2 linked regions of the Streptomyces venezuelae genome follow. The protein of the gene in region 2 interacts with the protein of the main gene of each other region in a pairwise test. Links are inferred from orthologs where the notes say so. Each region holds a gene or a part of one and is shown on either strand. Other genes may lie near its edges.

Region 1 (3,205 bases), 3.9 Mb from region 2 along the record:
ACGGACCGGACCTTGTTGGTCTGCAACTGGCCCACGAAGTGCCAGGTCAGATCAAGGTCCGCACACGCGGCGGCCTTGGGAGCCGCGTCCTGGTCCCGGTTCTCGGCGACGTGCCGCACGCCCAGTCCGTGCAGCAGCCGTACATCGCTCGCGGGGTAGGTCTTGGTGACCACGATCAGGGTCACCTCCTCCCGCGGACGCCCGGCGGCGGCGCAGGCAGCGGCGATGCGCTCCTCCACGTGGGCCAGATTCTCGGCGAGTTGCGACTTCCGGTCCGTCATGTCTCTTCCTGGGTCAACCAGACATATCCCGCGAGTCGCCCTGTGCTGCGGTCGCGGCGGTACGAGTAGTGGTCACCGGATTCCCGGGTGCAGACGTCACTGGCCTTCCGGTCCGTGACCCCGAGCCGTTCGAGCTGGGCGTGCACCCCGGCCGTGACGTCGACGGCGGGGGTGCCCCAGCTCGTCTCGGCCCAGGCGGCGGGCTCGATGTCCGCGACCTCGGCGCGCATCGCCTCCGGCACCTCGTAGCACCGCCCGCAGACGGCGGGGCCGGTGCGGGCGACGATCCGGGCCGGGTCGGCGCCGAGGCCGATCATGGCCTCCACGGCGGCGGGGACGATCCCGGCGACCATTCCGGGCCGCCCGGCGTGGGCCGCGGACACGACCCCGGCGACGGGATCGGCGAGCAGGACCGGGACGCAGTCCGCGGTGAGGACGGCGAGGGCGAGTCCGCGGGCCGCGGTCACGAGACCGTCGACCGCCGGGACGGACTCGCCGGTCCACGGGCCCTCGACCTCGGCGACGTCGGCGCCGTGCACCTGGTTCATCCAGACGACCCGCGCCGGGTCGAGCCCGAGGGCGCCGGCGGCCAGCGCCCTGTTGGTCCGTACGGACTCGGGGTCGTCCCCGACCGCGCCGCCGAGGTTGAGCTCCTCGTACGGAACGGCGCTCACCCCGCCCCACCTGTCGGTGAAGGCGAAGTGCGCGCCGTTCGCGTCGAAGTACTGCCCTATCACTTCAGGAAGTCCGGGACGTCCAGCTCTTCGGCCTGGGAGTCCGCGTACGGACGGGCCGGCGGGACGACGGGCGGGGCCGGCGTCAGCGGGGTCTCGTTGACGACCGGGACCGGCTCGACCGGGACGGAGACCGGCTCCTCGCGGGGGGCCACCGTGCCGAGTCCGCCCATCGGGCGGGAGGGCTCGCTGACGCGGGGCGCCGGAGCCGGCTCCTCGCGCTTGGCCGAGACCGAGCCGATGATGTTGTCCCGGCGGGCCGGCGGCTGGCCGCCGTCGAAGCCGGCCGCGATGACCGTGACCCGGACCTCGTCACCGAGCGCGTCGTCGATGACGGCGCCGAAGATGATGTTGGCCTCGGGGTGGGCCGCCTCGCTGACCAGCTGCGCGGCCTCGTTGATCTCGAAGAGACCGAGGTCGCTGCCGCCGGAGATGGAGAGCAGCACGCCGCGGGCGCCGTCGATGGAGGCCTCGAGGAGCGGCGAGGAGATCGCCATCTCCGCGGCGGCCACCGCGCGGTCGTCGCCCCGGGCGGAGCCGATGCCCATGAGGGCCGATCCGGCCTCGGACATGACCGACTTGACGTCGGCGAAGTCGAGGTTGATCAGACCCGGGGTGGTGATGAGGTCCGTGATGCCCTGGACGCCGCTCAGCAGCACCTGGTCGGCCGACTTGAACGCGTCGAGCACGGAGACCTGGCGGTCCGAGATCGAGAGCAGTCGGTCGTTCGGGATGACGATGAGGGTGTCGACCTCTTCGCGGAGCTCGGCGATGCCGTCCTCCGCCTGGTTGGCGCGACGCCGGCCCTCGAAGGTGAAGGGTCGGGTGACCACACCGATCGTCAGGGCGCCGAGCGAGCGCGCGATGTTGGCGACGACGGGGGCGCCGCCGGTGCCGGTGCCGCCGCCTTCGCCGGCGGTGACGAAGACCATGTCGGCCCCCTTGAGGACCTCCTCGATCTCCTCACGGTGGTCCTCTGCCGCCTTGCGACCGACGGCCGGGTTGGCCCCGGCGCCCAGGCCGCGGGTGAGTTCACGGCCGACGTCGAGCTTGACGTCGGCGTCGCTCATCAACAGCGCTTGCGCGTCGGTGTTGATCGCGATGAACTCGACGCCCTTGAGGCCGACCTCGATCATTCGGTTGATGGCATTGACACCACCGCCGCCGACACCGATGACCTTGATGACTGCGAGGTAGTTCTGCGGTGCTGCCACGTCGAAGGCCTCTCGCCTCGAGTTACGTGTCGCCGCTACGCGGTGGTTGGTCGCGCTGCGACGACGGATGCCGATTGGGGCGGTCCGGAACGCCGACCCAAACCCTAACGTTGAAGTTTAGGGTTACCAGTGTCGCTGTTCGCTGGACTCTTCCGAACAGGACACTAAGTCGACAAGCGGCGCACGTTCAACGAACACGCCGAACCTCCCGTTTTTCTTTTCACCCTATGTGATCACCCGGAGCGCTGGCCAACCAGGGTGCTGGCCAGGGCTGATACCCGTCAACTGGCGGACGACGCGGGCGCCGTGGGGGCACTTACATCGAAGTGCCCCGCTTTGGGCGAGGCCTTCATCAGAGCGGTCAGCACCCTGGCTTTCACCGGGCCGTGCTCGGCGCTCCCCCAGAAGACGCTTCGCCCCTCGGTCAGCTCCAGAGTGACGGAGTCGTACGAAGTGACGCGGACGACACGAGTCCTCCGGGCGATTTCGTCCGGGAGTTCACCCCTGACGCGGACCGCCTCCGCCAGCAGCCGGTCCGCGTCGAAGCGGCGCAGACTGGGCGAGGAGGCCACGTCGAGGACGAGCCGGGGGATGCCCTTGGGGGCGGTGTCGACCGTGGCGAACCGGACGCCGGTCGCGTCCACTTCGATGAACTTCGTGCCCTTTTCCAGCAGGAGAACGGGCTTCCGTTCCGTCACTTTCAGACCGATTCCGTGCGGCCAGGACCGCACGACGTCGACCGACTCGATGCGCGGGAGCGCCTGCCGGAGCCGCACCTCGATCGCCTCGGTGTCGACGGAGACGAGCGGCGCACCCGTCGGGACGGCGGCGATCGCCTCGACCTCACCGGGGGTCAGGACCCCGGTGCCGGAAGTCTTCACACGTTCCACACGGAACCAGGACGACCCGTAGAGCGCCCAGATCACTCCGGCCGTGAGCAGGGCGACGCCCAGCACGGCGAGGAGCACACGGGGGG
Region 2 (3,380 bases):
TGGTCTCCGGCTTCTCGACGACCACACCGTGCTTGGTGAAGAGCTCCGGCAGCGCCGCGTCCTTCGCCACCGGGTTGACGAACATCTGGAGCGGCATGTCCTCCTGGAACTTCTTCGAGATCAGGAAGTCGATCAGCGCCTTCCCGCCCTCGGGGTTCTTCGCCCCGTTCAGCAGGCCCGCGAACTCGATCTGCCGGAAGCAGGTGCCGGTGGAGACCCCGGTGGGAGCCACCTTCGGCTGCGGCTCGCCGTACAGCACCTCGACCGGCGGGCTGGAGGCGTAGGAGACGACGAGCGGCCGGTCGCCCTTGGCCTGCTTGCCGCCGGCCGAGCCGGAGAACTCCTGGTTGTAGGCGAGCTCCCAGCTGTCGACGGTCTTCACGCCGTTGGCCTTGAGCTTCGTCCAGTAGTCCTGCCAGCCCTCGTCGCCGTACTTCGCGGCCGTGCCGAGCAGGAAGCCGAGCCCCGGGGACGACCGCTCGGGGTTCTCGACCACGAGCAGGTCCTTGTACGCGGGCTCCGCCAGGTCGTCGAAGGTCACCGGCGGCGCAAGCTTCTTGTCCGCGAAGTACTTCTTGTCGTAGTTGACGCAGATGTCACCGGTGTCGATCGGCGTGACCCGGTTCTCCTTGTCGAGGCGGTACGTGGCCGGGACCCGGTCGACGCCCTTCGCCTCGTACGGGACGAAGATCCCGTTGTCGAGGGCGCGGGAGAGCAGGGTGTTGTCGACGCCGAAGAAGACGTCGCCCTGCGGGGAGCCCTTGGTCAGGATCTCCTTGTTGACGGCCTCGCCCGCGTCGCCGGCCTTCAGGACCTTGACCTTGAAGCCGGTCTCCTTCGTGAAGTCCGCGAGCACCTCCTTGGAGGCGTTGAAGGAGTCGTGACTCACGAGGGTCACGGTCTTCGGCGCGGGGGCGCCGGTCTTGCCCGCGGCGTCGCGAACGTCCTCCGTGCCGCACGCGGCGAGGGTGGTGACGCCGAGCGCCGCGACGAGCGCGGCGGCGGCCATTCTCTTCGTGCTCGACGAGATGGTGGTGCTCACTGAGATTCCTCCTGGGTGTGACCAGGAAGAGACGCGGCCCTGCCCGCGTCCGGCGGAGACCGGACGCGGGCAGGGCGCAACAGCTTGAGTTAACGACCGAACTTCCTACCCAGAATGACCTGGGCAAGGTTCAGAGGGTCTGCGGTCCTACGGTGACCGCACTCTCAGCGCTGTGGCGCTCCCCTGTCGGAATATGGAGATGTGTTCGACCTCAGAGTACAAGGTCAGCGCTCGGAGGCCGCCAGCTGTCCACAGGCACCGTCGATCTCCTGGCCCCGGGTGTCCCGGACGGTCACCGGAACGCCGTGGCGGGCGATGGCCTCGACGAAGGCCTTCTCGTCCTCCGGACGGGACGCCGTCCACTTCGAACCGGGGGTCGGGTTCAGCGGGATCAGGTTGACGTGCACCCGCTTGTTCTTGAGCAGCCGGCCGAGGAGGTCGCCTCGCCACGCCTGGTCGTTGATGTCGCGGATGAGCGCGTACTCGATGGAGACCCGGCGGCCCGACTTCTCCGCGTACTCCCAGGCGGCGTCGAGGACCTCGCGCACCTTCCAGCGGGTGTTCACCGGCACGAGGGTGTCGCGCAGCTCGTCGTCGGGGGCGTGCAGCGAGACCGCGAGGCGGCACTTGAAGCCCTCGTCGGCGAAGCGCTGCATGGCCGGCACGAGACCGACCGTGGAGACGGTGATCCCGCGCTGCGAGAGCCCCAGACCGTCGGGCTCGGGATCGGTGAGGCGGCGGATCGCGCCGACGACCCGCTTGTAGTTGGCGAGCGGCTCGCCCATGCCCATGAAGACGATGTTCGAGAGACGCGCCGGTCCCCCGGGCACCTCCCCGTCCCGCAGGGAGCGCATGCCGTCCACGATCTGGTGCACGATCTCGGCGGTCGACAGGTTCCGGTCGAGCCCGGCCTGCCCGGTCGCGCAGAACGGGCAGTTCATCCCGCAGCCGGCCTGCGAGGAGATGCACATGGTCACCCGGTCCGGGTAGCGCATGAGCACCGACTCGACGAGCGTGCCGTCGTGCAGCCGCCACAGGGTCTTACGGGTGGTGTCGTCGTCGCACGAGATGTGCCGGACGACGGACATCAGGTCGGGGAGCAGCTCGCCGGCCAGCTTCTCCCGCGAGGCCGCCGGGATGTCGGTCCACTGCGCCGGGTCGTGCGCGTACCGCGCGAAGTAGTGCTGGGACAGCTGCTTGGCGCGGAACGGCTTCTCGCCGATCGCGGCGACGGCTTCCTTGCGCTCGGCGGGCGACAGGTCTGCCAGGTGGCGCGGCGGCTTCTTGGCTCCCTTGGGGGCGATGAAAGTCAGTTCTCCGGGCACGGGACGGGCCACGATCGGGTGTCTCCTCAGACGGCACGAGGTCCGGACAGCCCCGCGTCGGCGGGAAGCGCGGCATGACGATGCCGAAGCCAGGAGACCTCACTGGAGCGCCCTCGCGGCGGCGAGGACGACGGAAGGGCCCGCGGCGCACGCGCCACGAGCCCTTCCAGAGTACCCGCTGTCCGTCAACCCGTTCCGACGGACGAAAACCGACCGGCCGGTCAGCTCGTACCGACGAACAACGCCAGCAGCAGCCACACCACCGGCGCCGTCGGCAGCAACGAGTCCAGCCGGTCCATGATCCCGCCGTGGCCCGGGAGCAGCGTGCCCATGTCCTTGATGCCGAGATCGCGCTTGATCATCGACTCGCCGAGGTCGCCGAGCGTCGCGCTCGCCGCCACCGCGAGACCGAGGAGCAGGCCCTGCCACCAGGTCCCGTCGTCGATCATGAACTCCATGCACAGCGCGCCCGCCGCCATCGCGAAGGCCAGGGCACCGACGAGGCCCTCGCGGGTCTTGCCGGGGCTGATCCTCGGAGCCAGTTTGTGCTTGCCGAAGCGCCAGCCGACCGCGTACGCCCCGGTGTCGCTGACCACCGTCAGGATCAGGAAGGTCAGCACCCGCTGCGGGCCGTCGTCCGCGGTGAGCAGCATCGCCACGAACGTCGCCAGGAAAGGCACGTAGAACGCGGCGAAGACACCCGCCGTGACGTCCTTCAGGTAGCCCTCGGGGGGCTCCGTCATCCGCCAGACGAGTACCGCGAGCGCCGTGAGCGCCATCGCCACCCAGGCGCCCTCGGGGCCCCTGACGTAGCCGGCGACGACCATCGCCGCACCGCCGACCGCGAGCGGCACCAGCGGAGCCTTGATGGCCTTGCGCTCCTGGAGGCGGGAGGTGAGCTCCCACAGACCGACGACCACGGCGACCGCGATCACTCCGACGAACGCCGGCTTCCAGATGAACAGCGAGGCGATGATGACGGCGCCGAGGCCGACTCCGACCCCTATGGCCGC

What was found.
Region 1: the proteins of rlmN (region 2) and ftsZ interact in binary tests that used the Escherichia coli proteins (3 or more experiments, as listed by UniProt). The link is inferred for Streptomyces venezuelae from one-to-one orthologs.

The regions. Positions count from the first base shown.
Region 1 is NZ_CP029194.1:6,431,098-6,434,302, reverse strand. Bases 123-2,921 are described here. They hold ftsZ (cell division protein FtsZ), read right to left. Parts: upstream 2,230-2,921; coding sequence 1,015-2,229; downstream 123-1,014. Other genes in these bases: DEJ46_RS29425 (cell division protein FtsQ/DivIB), read right to left, coding at 2,511-2,921; pgeF (peptidoglycan editing factor PgeF), read right to left, coding at 278-1,018; DEJ46_RS29440 (YggS family pyridoxal phosphate-dependent enzyme), read right to left, coding at 123-281. Outside these bases: more of DEJ46_RS29440, read right to left, coding at 1-122; more of DEJ46_RS29425, read right to left, coding at 2,922-3,205. UniProt on the Escherichia coli protein: Essential cell division protein that forms a contractile ring structure (Z ring) at the future cell division site. The regulation of the ring assembly controls the timing and the location of cell division.
Region 2 is NZ_CP029194.1:2,502,012-2,505,391, forward strand. What follows is about bases 324-3,297. They hold rlmN (23S rRNA (adenine(2503)-C(2))-methyltransferase RlmN), read right to left. Parts: upstream 2,380-3,297; coding sequence 1,267-2,379; downstream 324-1,266. Other genes in these bases: DEJ46_RS10990 (thiamine ABC transporter substrate binding subunit), read right to left, coding at 324-1,009; DEJ46_RS11000 (phosphatidate cytidylyltransferase), read right to left, coding at 2,589-3,297. Also shown: more of DEJ46_RS10990, read right to left, coding at 1-323; more of DEJ46_RS11000, read right to left, coding at 3,298-3,380.